DNA from 2 places in the Bacillus sp. GW823-FHT06A11 genome. Region 2 is predicted to be linked to the other one. Evidence: riboswitches for the same ligand, from Rfam matches in the RefSeq annotation. Region 2 holds a riboswitch; the other holds the start of a gene.
The links. A riboswitch is a leader RNA that binds a small molecule or an ion and turns the genes downstream of it on or off. The one in region 2 is predicted to bind thiamine pyrophosphate.
Positions count from the first base shown of each region.

Region 1 (7,710 bases), on a different contig from region 2:
GATGGAGCATATGACGATAGGAGTAATGGATCGATACGGTCATTTTATTGGAAAGCTACTATCTTATGTGCCATTTTTCGAGATGATACAAGTTCCACAGCATGCATATTATTGTGAAGAATTACTGTATATTTGTAAGGGCATTGAATATAAAGAAGAAACACTACGCAATTATATATTTATACAATTACATGATTGTTTACCATCATTCTTTAGGCTATTTCTTAAAAATAAGCGTTACGCAACGATTCATGATATTCTTTTCTATTGGTGCGATGACGAACAACGAATGAGCTTAGAGAAAAAATATAATCTGAGCTTTATTTATGAAAAATATGCTTGTGGATAAACAATATTTTCGATATGAAAAATTAATATAAATTAAAAAGGATCTCCAGTTTATGTGAGATCCTTTTTTGTTAGTAAAACAAGGAGAAAGTGATTAAAACAAGAAACAACATTCCATATAGAAGAAGTTGTGCAGTATAACTTCCTTGTATACCAAAAAAAGTATTGGCTTTCTTATACAAATGCAATATGTATTTTATTGGAGTATCTTTGAAAGATTGGTACACAGTGTCTCCTCTTTCTAAGCTTCTTGTTCTTGTTTTTGTTTTTGGTTATAAGGGACATTAATATATCTAGCTACAAATAATAAAACAGCCATAAAGAATACTGGAAATACAGTAGATAAATAAAAGCCATTACTAATTATATTTGTTATGAGAGCACTCAAAAGAAATATAGCGTTATAAATATGGGCAATTTTTTGTTTTAGTTGCACTTGAAATGATTCCATCATAATTTCTAATGCAACAAAAGCAATAATAATAGATAAAAATACAATGTTTGTATTGTAAATGATTAAACAACAGATTAAACCTAAAAAGGCTGCGTATTCAATTATAAGAGGTATATTGCGTGGCATACAATTTACCTAACTAAATATGGCAGTGGATTTACTGCATTTGTTTTTTCAAAATTCCATTCTCCATTATGTAATTCAAAATGAAGATGTTGCCCGTATGAATGACCTGTGTTGCCCATATGACCTACTAATTGTCCAGCTTGTACTTGATCACCAGTTTGTACAGTACGATCCTTCATATGAGCATAAACAGTTGTATATAATTTCCCATTGATTTGATGCGCAATGAACACAACATTGCCATAGCTAGCTGAATAATAAGATTTCACAACTTTACCTGCAGCAGCAGCTTGGATAGAGACGTTCCCTGGAGCAGCAATATCTATACCATAATGCATTTGTTCCCAGCGTATATCAAAGGTTGAGCTAATTCTTCCTTGAGCAGGGAATTTGAAAGCAGCTGGAATAGATGAAGGCTGATCTGTTTTAGCCTGTGGTTGATTTTGTACTACATAGTGTTTTGCTACATATCCGTATCCTGTGCCAAAACGAATTTTATACCAAGTTCCTACAGTTTCTACTACTTGTACTTGTGTACCGTTTTGTAATGAACCGAGTAGAGCGCTACTTGTACTAGTGTTGCTACGTACATTCAGATTAGGTGTTGCAACAGTATATTTTGTATTATTTTGAACGGTGATTCCTTTTACTAAGGGTTGTGAACCATTAGAGATGAATGCTTTTTGTACGTAACCCGTTTGGCCATTATGTGATATTTTATACCATTCGCCTTGATCTTCTTGAACGGTAATAAACTTGCCATTTGGTAATACATCTAAAATGGAAGATTCTAAATTAGGTTCAGAGCGAACGTTTAATGCATTAGCATTGACGATGTATTGATCATTAGATTGAAGTTTGTTTTTTAGTAAAATAGCATCTTTTTGTACATAACCTACTTTATTATGAACAGATACTTTATACCAACCATTAGTTGTTTCAAGGATGTTCACTTTTGTATTAAAGCGAATTGTATCAATTGATGTGCTTTTTACGTTATCTTCTGTATGTAATGCTACTTGATCGACTTTGACATACCCAGTTTTAACATTAGATAATTGTTCAGCGTTTGCTTTTTGTACATTTGTTTCACCCATAGAAGGAAGTAAAGAAGCAATCGCTACAGTAGTTGCTGTTAAAGCCGTAGCTTTCATATTCATGGAATAGAGACCTCCTCTAGTTGTATAGTTGTAATTTTATTATAGTATAAAGATATAATATAGTGGGTGTATTCACATAAATGTAATATGAAATCAATATAAAAATAAATTTTTTGAGGATAATGATTCCTTTTTATACAATTAATTTGGGTTTTATTTTCTAAAATAGAATGTATGTATTGTATAACTTCAATATTTTGTTGATAATTAAGAAAATTAAAACAGTTGATGATGTCTTATTAGGGTGTTATACTGACAGTGATAATTTTATAGTTTGCTAGGAGAGCTGGTGTTGCCAGCTGAGAGTAGGCCGTAAGCCTTTGATCCTTTTTATTACCTGATCTAGATTATGCTAGCGTAGGGAAGCAATTCGGACACTAACAATGAGTCCCCGTTTCTTTGCGTATAGAAACGGGGCTTTTTTATTTGAAAATTTCATATTGAAACCACTAGGGGTGCTTGATTTGCTGAGAGAGGAATAATCCTTAACCCTTATAACACCTGATCTAGGTAATACTAGCGAAGGGAAGTGGAACATCGAATAAATGTATAATTTTATTTGCTGTAACCACTTCTTATATATAGAAGTGGTTTTTTATTTAGATACATATATTGAAAGGGGATAGAGAAATGAAATTTTGTGATAGATTATTAGAAACTGTGCAACCGGTTTGGGAGATGAGTCATAATCATCCGTTTGTAGTGGGTATGGGAGATGGCACGTTAGAAAAAGATAAATTCCAGTATTATATTATTCAAGATTATTTATATCTGCTAGATTATGCAAAGTTATATGCGATTGGTGTTGTAAAAGCAACGAATCCACAAGTAATGGGAAAGTTCGCTGAACAAATTGATGGGATATTAAATGGCGAAATGACAATCCATAAACAATATGCAAAAAGACTTGGAATTTCTATAGAGGATATAGAGTCTGCGAAACCATCTGCTAAAAATTTAGCTTATACAAATTACATGATGTCTGTATCTCAAAATGGCACACTTGCAGAATTAATAGCAGCGCTTCTTCCATGTATGTGGAGCTACTGGGAAATTGGAAAGCGTTTAAATGATATTCCTGGAGCAAGAGATCATGAGTTTTTTGGTGAGTGGATTCAAGGATATAGTTCGGAAGAATACGGTAATCTTTGTATTTGGTTAATAGATTTATTAAATGAAATGGCAGTTGGAAAGTCTGAGAAAGAACTAGATAGATTAGAGGAGATTTTCTTATATTCCAGTCGATTTGAATATTTATTCTGGGATATGTCCTATCGTAAGGAGATGTGGGGATTTGAGGAGCAAGAACATACTACAGTTTCATAATGTTTCTTTTCATTACGATGAGAAAGCAATCATCCATGAATTAAATGCTTCTATACATGAGAAAGAGTTTGTCAGTATTATCGGACCGAGTGGATGTGGGAAAAGTACTTTATTTCGCCTTATTACAGGCCTAGAGAAGGTAAGTATTGGAAAGATAGAACTGACAGAAACAAAGCACCATCCTGTAGGATATATGCCGCAAAAAGATATGCTTTTGCCGTGGAGAACAATTATTGAGAATGCTGCTCTGCCGCTAGAGTGCCAAGGTGTACAGAAGAAAGAAGCACAAGTAAAGGCAAAGGAACTGTTATATAAATTTGGTTTACAAGGATATGAGACAAAACATCCGAAAGATTTATCTGGTGGTATGAGGCAACGCGTATCTTTTATCCGAACTTTGTTAACGGGCGGGGAGATATTGTTATTAGATGAACCGTTTAGCGCGTTAGATGCTTTAACGAAGGCCTCTTTGCAAGAATGGCTGTTTGAACAATGGCAAGAGTGGGAAAAAACAATTTTATTCATTACTCATGATGTTGAAGAAGCGTTATTTCTTTCGAACCGAGTTTTAGTAGTGGAACAGCAGCCGATAACGACTTTGACTGAGCGGATTGTACCACTTGATCATAACAGAACACGAAAAGATTTATATAAACCGGAAGTATTAGCGCTGAAAGATGAGCTTCTTAGTATGTTACAAAGGCAGGTACTTGTGTGATGAACCGATTGAAAGAATTAGTTCCTGCTATTACACTTTCTAGTATTTTACTAGCTGTGTGGGAAATAGGAGCAAGAATTGTAGATGAGATGTACATTTTACCGTCACCGTCTGCGATTGTAATGAAGATATGGAAACTAAAAGACATATTATTTACGGTTCATTTACCTGCAACGTTATACGTCGTTTTAATAGGTGTTGTTATTTCTATCGTATTAGGTGTAGGGCTAGCGATGTTAATGAATGCGAGTACATGGATGGAAAGAGCATTTTATCCATTATTAGTTGCTTCACAAACGATTCCGATTACTGCGCTTGCTCCGCTATTTGTTTTATGGTTTGGATACACAATTTGGAGTAAGGTTGTTGTCACAGTTTTAATTACGTTTTTCCCGATTGCGGTCAATACGTATGATGGACTGCGTAGTACAAAAAAAGAATGGGAGGAGCTCTTAGTTACATATGGAGCAACGAAAAGAGATATTTTTCTTAAATTAAAGTTGCCGTCTGCTCTTCCTTATTTTTTCTCAGCTTTAAAAATTGCAGTTCCGCTTAGTGTTATCGGAGCAGCAATTGGAGAATGGCTCGGTGCACAAGCTGGACTTGGATATTTCAGTAAGAGAATGATGACGCAGTTAGATGGAGCTGGCGTATTTGCACCCATTGTATTGTTATCATTATTAGCTATTTTCTTCGTCGTACTTATTTCCATATTAGAAAAGAAATTCATTAGTTGGAGGAAGCATTCATGAAATTTTTAAAGCGCATCTTTGTGTTTACATTATTAATTGCAATGATTACAGGATGTTCGAGTAATTCAGCATCAGAAAAAAGTAAAAAAGAGAAAGAAATAACAGTCATGTTAGATTGGTATCCAAATGCGGTACATAGCTTTATTTATGCAGCAATTGAAAAAGGATACTTTAAAGAAGAAGGTGTAAAGGTAAATATTAAATTCCCTTCTAATCCGACTGATCCATTAACATTGGCAGCAGCAGGGAAGGTGACAGTTGGCTTGTATTATCAGCCAGATGTTGTTATGGCAAGAGCAAATGAGCAAATTCCAGTGAAATCAATTGGGGCTGTCGTACGTTCACCATTAAATCATGTCGTATCGCTGAAATCAGCGGGTATTCAATCACCGAAAGATTTAGAAGGAAAAACAGTAGGATATTCTGGAACACCTTTAAGTGAGATGTATTTAAAAACGATGGTAAAAGAAGCTGGTGGTAATCCTGATACAGTGAAAGTAGTTGATGTTGGATTTGATTTAGTACCAGCCTTAATTACGAAAAAAGTGGATGCGGTAACAGGGGCATACATTAATCATGAAGTACCGGTTATGCGTCATGAAGGCCATGAACCAGCTTACTTTAATCCAGCTGATTACGGAGTACCGAACTATCATGAACTTGTGTTTGTAACAGGTGATAAAACGTTGAAAAAAGATAAAGAAGCGTTGCAAGCTTTCTTACGTGGTACGAAAAAAGGCTATGATTTCATGAAGAAAAACCCAGATGAAGCATTGAATATTTTATTAAATCATCAAGAAAAAGAAAACTTCCCACTTGTGCCAGAAGTTGAAAAGGAAAGTATGAAAATTTTATTAGAGAAGATGGAAACGAAAGATGAGCCATTTTTATCAGATTCAAAAGAATCTTGGGAGAAACAAAATAAATGGCTGAAGGACAAAGGAATGACGAAAGAAACCGTTCCAGCCGATGAACTATTCGAAAATATTTTAAAGTAGGCGAATGAATATGAAAAATGAGCTCCACGTAATCTCAAATGGCCATATGCCATTCGAAGAGTTAGTGAATGTAGCGATGCAAATTGAGAGTGAGATTGATTATTTGCATATTCGTGAGCGTGAGAAGAGTACGAAGGAGTTATATGAAGGTGTGGAAAGTCTTTTAATGGAAGGCTTTCCGGCTTCTAAAATTGTCATAAATGATCGAATTGATATTGCAATTTTATTAAATATTCCTCGTGTTCAACTAGGGTATCGAAGCACAGATGTAAAGTCAGTGAAAGAAAAGTTTTCGTATTTGCATGTCGGTTATTCTGTGCATTCGCTAGATGAAGCGATAGTAGCATTTAAAAATGGAGCGGATTCACTCGTTTATGGTCATGTATTTCCGACAGATTGTAAAAAAGGTGTGCCAGCGAGAGGGCTTGAAGAAATTTCTGACATTGCAAGGTGTTTATCTATACCGATTACAGCAATTGGAGGAATTACTCCAGAAAACGCAGTGGATGTCCTTACTAACGGTGTAAGCGGTATAGCAGTTATGTCCGGAATTGTAAGTAGTAGTGACCCGTATAGCAAAGCGAAATCTTATAAGGAATCAATAAGAAAGTGGGCGGAAAAACATGTGTGAGAAGTATGATGTAGCGATTATTGGTGGTGGTGTAATTGGTAGTTCAGTTGCACATTTTCTAGCAGAAAGAGGACATAAAGTAGCGATTGTAGAGAAGCAAAGAATTGCATCGGAAGCTTCAAAAGCAGCTGCTGGTCTACTTGGTGTTCAGGCAGAATGGGATGCGTATGATCCGCTATTTGAACTTGCTAGAGAAAGCCGAGCTATATTTCCACAACTTGCAACAGTTTTACGTGAAAAGACGGGTATTGATATTGGATATGAAGAAAAAGGAATTTATCGTATTGCTCAAAATGGAGATGAGAAGAAAAGAATCCTTCACATTATGGATTGGCAGCAAAAAACAGGTGAAGATTCCTACTTTCTAACGGGAGACCATGTGCGGGAAAAAGAGCCGTATCTATCCGAATCCATTATAGGAGCAGTATATTATCCGAAAGACGGTCATGTTATTGCATCAGAGCTTACGAAAGCATTCGCACATTCTGCGGCAATGTCAGGTGCTGATATATATGAACAGACAGAAGTATTTGATATTCGTATTGAAAATAATAAAGTGACTGGAGTTATTACAAGTGAAGGTATTGTCACATGTGAGAAAGTCGTTATTGCAGGAGGTTCATGGAGCACGAAGTTACTCAATTATTTTCACCGCGATTGGGGTACATATCCAGTTAAAGGAGAAGTGGTTGCGGTAAGAAGTAGAAAACAACTTTTAAAAGCACCTATTTTTCAAGAAAGATTTTACATTACTCCAAAGCGCGGTGGACGTTACGTAATTGGGGCAACAATGAAGCACCATACGTTCAATAAAACTGTGCAGCCAGAAAGTATAACTTCTATATTAGAGCGTGCTTATACAATATTGCCAGCTTTAAAAGAAGCAGAATGGGAAAGCGCGTGGGCAGGATTAAGACCACAATCGAATCATGAAGCTCCTTATATGGGAGAGCATGAAGAAATAAAAGGTTTATATGCTTGTACGGGCCATTATCGGAACGGTATTTTATTAAGTCCTATTTCTGGCCAATATATGGCTGATTTAATAGAAGGAAAGCAAGAGAATCATTTGCTAGATTCCTTGCTTTCTAGAAGAGTTTAGAAAGGGGATGGAAGTTTGAATTTAAAAATTAATGGTAACCAAATTGAAGTGCCAGCGAGTGTAAAAACAGTAGCTGAGTTACTTACACATTTAGA
Region 1 is NZ_JBXAHS010000001.1:1,664,561-1,672,270, reverse strand. Features, by position in the region: gene AC1Q8L_RS08475 (DUF3965 domain-containing protein) at 1-349, shown strand, start outside; gene AC1Q8L_RS08470 (hypothetical protein) at 590-928, opposite strand; gene AC1Q8L_RS08465 (SH3 domain-containing protein) at 934-2,088, opposite strand; TPP riboswitch at 2,358-2,469, shown strand; TPP riboswitch at 2,530-2,633, shown strand; gene tenA (thiaminase II) at 2,719-3,414, shown strand; gene AC1Q8L_RS08455 (ABC transporter ATP-binding protein) at 3,383-4,132, shown strand; gene AC1Q8L_RS08450 (ABC transporter permease) at 4,132-4,884, shown strand; gene AC1Q8L_RS08445 (ABC transporter substrate-binding protein) at 4,881-5,882, shown strand; gene tenI (thiazole tautomerase TenI) at 5,893-6,513, shown strand; gene thiO (glycine oxidase ThiO) at 6,506-7,615, shown strand; gene thiS (sulfur carrier protein ThiS) at 7,631-7,710, shown strand, end outside.
Region 1: another riboswitch for thiamine pyrophosphate. It lies ahead of tenA (thiaminase II); the one in region 2 lies ahead of AC1Q8L_RS25375 (MTH1187 family thiamine-binding protein).

Region 2 (7,710 bases):
ATTTCCGTTGGTGGCTGGACTTGGTCTAACCGCTTTTCTGATATGGCCGCTGATGAAAAGACAAGAAAAGTATTTGCCGAATCTACAGTAGCTTTTCTTCGCGCATATGGATTTGATGGCGTAGATTTAGACTGGGAATATCCGGGCGTTGAAACGATTCCTGGTGGTAGTTATCGTCCTGAAGATAAACAAAATTTCACTCTTCTTCTTCAAGACGTCCGAAATGCTTTGAATAAAGCAGGTGCTGAAGATGGCAAACAATATTTACTAACAATCGCGTCAGGTGCAAGTCAACGCTACGCTGATCATACAGAGCTAAAGAAAATTTCTCAAATACTCGATTGGATTAATATTATGACATATGATTTCCACGGTGGATGGGAAGCTACTTCTAATCATAATGCAGCTCTATACAAGGATCCAAATGACCCAGCAGCAAATACGAATTTTTACGTAGATGGTGCTATAAATGTTTATACAAATGAAGGTGTTCCAGTGGATAAACTAGTATTAGGCGTACCTTTTTACGGACGTGGCTGGAAAAGTTGTGGAAAAGAAAATAACGGACAATATCAACCTTGCAAACCAGGTAGTGATGGGAAACTTGCTTCTAAAGGTACTTGGGATGATTATTCTACCGGTGACACAGGTGTGTATGATTACGGTGATTTAGCAGCCAATTACGTTAATAAAAATGGTTTTGTACGCTACTGGAATGACACAGCTAAAGTACCTTACTTATATAATGCGACTACAGGCACATTTATTAGCTACGATGATAATGAATCTATGAAATATAAAACAGACTATATAAAGACGAAGGGTTTAAGTGGAGCAATGTTTTGGGAACTAAGCGGGGATTGCCGTACAAGTCCAAAATATAGTTGTAGTGGTCCAAAATTACTTGATACGCTAGTAAAAGAATTACTTGGTGGACCTATTAGTCAAAAAGATACTGAGCCACCAACAAATGTTAAAAATATTGTAGTTACGAATAAAAATTCAAGCTCAGTTCAATTAAGTTGGACTGCATCCACTGATAACGTAGGCGTTACTGAATACGAAATTACTGCCGGAGAAGAAAAATGGAGTTCAACAACAAATAGCATTACAATTAAAAACTTAAAACCTAATACGGAATACACATTTTCAGTAATTGCCAAAGATGCTTCTGGAAATAAATCACAACCTACCGCTCTTACTGTCAAAACAGATGAAGCTAATACGACACCTCCTGATGGAAATGGCACTGCTACATTTTCAGTCACTTCGAATTGGGGCAGCGGTTATAACTTCTCGATTATAATCAAAAATAATGGAACGACCCCTATTAAAAATTGGAAATTAGAATTTGATTATAGCGGCAATTTAACACAAGTTTGGGATTCTAAAATTAATAGTAAAACAAATAATCATTATGTAATTACGAACGCAGGATGGAATGGCGAAATTCCTCCTGGCGGATCTATTACAATTGGTGGTGCAGGAACAGGTAATCCTGCCGAACTTTTAAATGCCGTCATTAGCGAAAACTAGACGTAATATCCATTAATTATTTCACTAAAGTTTGAATTTAGGTTCGAGCAATACCTCCTAAATTCAAACTTTTAATTTTACGAAAAATCAAATACATTACAATAACTTATTATAATTATATTTAGTTTCTAATATGAAGTTTATATGAAGTTCATTTGAATTTTACATGAATTTCCTTTAATTTCTATTGTCTTCCTATAATATCCACATTATCCTTTACATATAGGAATTATTTTCATTCCATTTTGAACTATCTATATATATAAAGAAAGATAGTCACCTGTTAGGGAAAGGCTTTCGTATTATTATAAATATAACAAAAGAAAAAGCACGCTTATAAGCGCACCATAAGAGTGCTTCTTCATACAATTCTCATGTAAGAGTTCTCGAAAATCATGTTAATCACAAAGAAAAGGCATTAGCTCATAAAAGCTAATGCCTTTTCTTTATTCATATTGTTCAGCATTCCAATCTTCTATATTCCACACTTTTGTTATCCACGATTCATAGAAAGAAGGTTCATGTGAGACAATTAAAACTGTTCCTTTGTATTGTTGTAACGCTTCCTGTAAAGCCATCTTAGTTTCTACATCCAAATGATTAGTCGGTTCGTCTAAAATTAAAACATTGCTTTTCGTTACGATAAGTTCACATAAACGCACTTTCGTTTGCTCTCCACCGCTTAATAAACGAATAGGTTTTAATACGTGTTCTTCTTTCAATCCACACTTCGCTAATGCTTGGCGCACTTCTTTCTTTGTCATATCTGGTCGTTCTGTCCAAACTTTCTCTAACGGTGTTATTTCTGAAGCAAACTCTTCCTGTGCAAAATAAGCAGGATTTACTCGTTCCCCAACAAAAATTGAACCGCTTAGCGGCTTTATTTGACCTAATAACGTCTTTAACATTGTCGTTTTTCCAATACCATTATGACCAACAACAGCTATCTTTTCTCCTTTTTTCACTTGTAAATTCAAGTCTGGAAATAACGGCTCACTATAACCCACTCTTAGTTTCTCAGCCTGTAATATACGACTTACTGGTTCATTATAAACAGTAAAAGCAAAACGGGACCGAGGTACATTATTAACCTTTTCAACCCTTTGCATTTTCTCCAATACTTTCTCTCGACTTTTTGCCTGTTTTGCTTTTCGAATTTTATTTTTTTGAATAAATGTTTCTAACTGAGCAATTTCTTTTTGTTGTTTCGCATACGCCGATTGTAATTGTTTCCTTTGCAATTGATAACTTTGTAAAAACTTTTCATAATCCCCTACATATCGCTTAACTTTTCGTTCTTCTAGATGGTAAATGACATTCGTAATATTGTTCAAAAATACTTCGTCATGCGAAATGATAATATAAGCTTTTTCATACAACTTCAAGTACGATTGCAACCATTCTATATGTGCTGTATCTAAATAGTTCGTTGGTTCATCTAGCAATAAAACATCAGCTTTTTCTAGAAGAAGCTTTCCTAGTAATAACTTTGTCCGCTGTCCTCCACTTAACTTTGAAACATCCTTTTCCAATCCTATTTCAAACAGCCCTAAACCAATTGCCACTTCTTCAATTTCTGTATGAATTTGATAGAAATTAGAGTTTTCCAATATAGTTTGTAACTCTCCATACCTTACTAACAATTTTTCTACTTCTACTGCTTCAGCCATCTCTTCTGCAATTTTTAACATTTCGTATTCAATCGCATACAAGTTAGAAAATGCACTTTGCAAGTATCCTTCAATTGTTATTCCTTCTTGTAAATCTATATGCTGCTGCAAAAATCCAACCTTCACATGTGGAAACCATTCAATGTTCCCATCATCATGTATAAGTTCTCCTGTTAAAATTCTTAGCAGTGTTGATTTTCCAATCCCATTTTTCCCTACTAACCCAACATGCTCCCCCTTTAATAATCGAAAGCATGCATTATATAAGATGGTTTTCTCACCATACGAATGACTTAAATTTTCTACTGTTAATATACTCATTGTTTTCTCTCCTTTACTTATCGTCCATAAGCTAAATAGAGAGACCAACAGTATGAAGCCTTATTTAATTATGCATATAAAAATGGGTAAGGTGAATACACCTTACCCATTACATATTATCGTAAAAAAGGATTAAGGTTCTTTACCTGCTGTCTTCAATTTAGCTTAATCTTAAAAAATGGGCAGACTTCTCCCCTATCAAGCTAAAACCATTTGAAGAACAGTTGATAAAGTCATTTTATCCTTTCACTCCTTTAACATTTGTTATATTAAGAGTATAAACTACTCTGTTATATTCTATTCTCTATTTTCCCTTTTGTTCCTTCTCCATCTTTTCATATTATAAAAAAGCCTCTTAACAGTAATTATACTAAAAACTGTTAAAAGGCTTTTTCTATTTTTTCATATAAGGAGCTAACACACTTAAAATCTCTTCTTTATCCTTTTTTAATTCGAGTGATGTTAACATATCCATCGTTCTCGGTCTAGGTAATTTCACTTGTACCTCGCCAACTATTGATGCTGGTCTTTGAGATAAAATAAATACGCGATCTGAAAGCAAGATTGCCTCATCTAAGTCATGTGTCACCATAACGATTGTTTGCTTCTCTTGATGCCAAGAGTTTAAAAGCCAGCTATGTACTTCCATTTTTGTAAATGCATCTAACTTTCCAAAAGGCTCATCAAGCAGCATAATTGGCTTTTCACATAAATATGTGCGCAGAAAACTAATTCTTTGACGCATACCACCAGACAATTCATCTGGATAATGGTCTGCATATTCATCTAGTTCGAACTGCTTTAATGCTTCCATTCCTTCTGTCAGCCTTTGTTTTTTCGGCTTTCCTTCAATTTCTAACGGAAGAACGATATTTTGCAAAGCTGATCGCCACGGTAGTAATAAATCTTGTTGTGGCATATAACTAACAACATCTTGCTCTTGTACTTGCTTATCTTTATACATTACGTTCCCGCTTGTTGGTTTTTCAACATTTGCAATCATGTTTAATAATGTGCTTTTCCCGCAACCACTCGGTCCTACAAAAGAAACAAACTCTCCCTCTTGTATAGAGGCACTAATATTCTCTAATACATTCTTTCCGTCGAAAGATTTCACTATATTTTTTATTTGTAATCCGCTCATTTTTCACTTGGAAGGAATTCATTTGTAAAAGCATCTTTTACATCGATTTTCTTTTTAATAACTTTGTTGTCATATAAGAAATTCATGTAATTCGTCCAAATTTCTTCCTTCTGTACTCCCCATGCTTTCGCATCATCTTGATACTTCGTACTTAACCATTTCTGGCTTTCTTGAACTAAATCTTTATTTACATCTGGAACAGCTTTAATTAGAATATCAGCAGCTTCTTTCGGTTCCTTAATTGCAAAATTATAACCTTCTGTTGTTGCACTCATAAACTTTTTCACAAAGTCTTTATCTTGCTTCGTATGTTTTTCACTCGTAATAATAACAGGACTATAGAAATCAAGCGCTGGATCTAAGTCTTTCACCATAATCGTATTTAACTCTTTTCCTTGGCGCTTCGCTTCAATACCATCCCAACCGTAATAAATCCATTCGAAATCTGCATCACGGCCGATTGATTTAAAGAAATCTGTTTGTCCTAAGATGATTTTTTCAACTTTATTAAAATCAGCTTGATGCTTATCCATAATCGTCTTTAATGTCGCTTCTTCCGCTGGTCCTCCCCAGCCGCCATAACGTTTACCTTCAAAATCTTTCGGTGACGTCATATTATCTTTCTTAAGCGATGCAAACGCTGAAGTGTTGTGCTGAATAATCGCTCCTACAGATACAACAGGAATTCCTTCCACACGAGCTAATGTTACATTTTCTTGTGCGCTTATTGCGAAGTCTGCTTTTCCTGATGCTATCATTTGCTCTGCTGTTACATTGTCACCTGGTTGAATAATTTCTACATCTAATCCTTGCTTTTTGTAATAATCTTTCGTTTGCGCTACATACAAGCCAGTATGATTCGTATTTGGAAACCAATCTAATACTACTTTTACTTTTTGATCTTTACTTGCACTTTCTTCTTTCTTCGCCGGATTACATCCAGCCACACCTACCGCTACTAAGGCAGCTAACATAACTTTCAAACCTTTTTTCATTTTCTGCCGTCCTTTCTATATATCCATGGTGCTGTTATTCTTGCCATAAACTCTACGATAAAATACAGGCATAATGTCACTATAACGATGATTGCTGCAACACCAAATACTCGGGCAGTCAAAAAGGATTTTGTAGCCCTCGTAAGCATAACGCCTAATCCTTCACTTGCACCGAGCCATTCTCCGATAATTGCCCCCATTACGCTATATGTAACTGCAATTTTTAAACCGGAGAAAAAGTATGGAAGCACTGCTGGAAATTTTACTTTCTGGTAAACTTGCCATTTTGTCGCCTTCATTGTTTGTAACAGCTTCAACATGTTTTTATCTACTGTTTGAAAACCTTCTAAAATACTAAGCGCAATTGGGAAGAAACAAACGAGTATTACGACCATTACTTTCGGCAACATCCCATATCCAAACCAAATAATAAATAGCGGTGCAAGTACAACAATTGGAATTGTTTGCGAAATAACGAGCAATGGATTTATTAAAATACGAAATAACGGTATAACGTCCATAATAATTGCGATGCTCGTCCCCAATAAAATTGCAAAGAATAGTCCAATTATAACTTCCTGCAGTGTTTGCATCGTATTTGGTAATAGTAAATCTTTCATCCCAATTAATTCTTGAACAATGGCAGAAGGCTTTGGTAAAATCCACGGTTCGATTTTAAATAATGAAACAGATCCTTCCCATATCGCAATGAGAAGGATAAGCCAAATAGTTGTAATAAGTTTAGATTGCTTCTGGTTTTGCATATTCATCACGGTACTTCCAAACCTTTTCATCTATCGTTACACCAGTGCTTGGACGATAATGGATTTTAATAGAAGTAATCACTTCTTCTGCTCCAGCATCGACGCAAGCTTGTTGTGCACGTTTAACGACATCAAGAAGTACATCTAATTCTCCTTCCAAAGTTGTTTCCATTGCCCCTACTTCATAACGAACTCCCGATTGTTGCACAACTTCAATTGCTTTATCGACAACAGAATATACATCTTTCGTTTTCGCTTGTGGTACTACTGAAAATGACATTGTAACTTGTTGTGACATAATAAAATCCCCCTTATAAAATTAGATTTCAAAAATAAGAAAAGGCTTTCCTACTGCGTAGGAAAGCCTTGTATGCAAGTTATTATAGAATAACATATGCTACATCACTTTAAGTAACTCCCTACGCTGGCATTATCCAGATCAGGTTGAGGGTCGATGTTTACTTACATCCTCTCAGCCAATTGGCTCCCCGGTCCTTAATTCGTTTTCATTGTAGCATGATTTATTTTATTGAACAAACAAAAGCATGCATAATCATTTCATTATTTTTGGAAAATATCCAACTTTTTCACCATGAGCTAATAACTGCTGTATAAATTCTTTATTGATTGCTGGTACTATCAATTCTTTTTTCTTAATCCATTCATTCGTTCTACGCGTACCCATTACAATTTCAGATTGCTGCGCTCCATCTCCTGCAACTTGAGAAGCAATTAACTCTGCTATTACTTCATTTTCCTTCGCTAATTCAAGTCCGGTATTTACATATTCTGAAAGTGGAACCATTTTAAGATTGTATCCACACTCTCCAATTAACTGTATAAATTGTTCAAACTCAATTTGCTGTGGATGACAAATATGTAACGTCTCTCCTACAATTTGCGAATCTTTTAAATACGATACAATTGATTTACTAGCAAAATCAATTGGTGTGAAATCAACTTTCCACTTCACATTTGGTGCTTTCCCAATTAATAGCATTGTTTTAATAAGACGATAAAATGCGTTTCCTTCAATATTTTGTTGGAACGAACCTGTTTCTGAATGACATGCTAAATTACCTGCACGATAAATATTTCCGCGCAAACCATTTTTCATTGCTTCACGAACAATGTTTTCCGCTTGTAGTTTACTATTTGAATATACATTCTCTAAGTCTACACTGTAATTAAAATCACCAGTTTTCATGTATGTATCCCATTGATCTACCGCTAATTCTAACGGGATACCAATTGTAGAAATAAAATGGAATGTAGCACCT
Region 2 is NZ_JBXAHS010000007.1:118,709-126,418, reverse strand. Features, by position in the region: gene AC1Q8L_RS25400 (glycosyl hydrolase family 18 protein) at 1-1,536, shown strand, start outside; gene AC1Q8L_RS25395 (ABC-F family ATP-binding cassette domain-containing protein) at 1,983-3,527, opposite strand; gene AC1Q8L_RS25390 (ABC transporter ATP-binding protein) at 3,922-4,671, opposite strand; gene AC1Q8L_RS25385 (ABC transporter substrate-binding protein) at 4,668-5,666, opposite strand; gene AC1Q8L_RS25380 (ABC transporter permease) at 5,663-6,436, opposite strand; gene AC1Q8L_RS25375 (MTH1187 family thiamine-binding protein) at 6,408-6,728, opposite strand; TPP riboswitch at 6,830-6,931, opposite strand; gene AC1Q8L_RS25370 (non-ribosomal peptide synthetase family protein) at 6,984-7,710, opposite strand, start outside.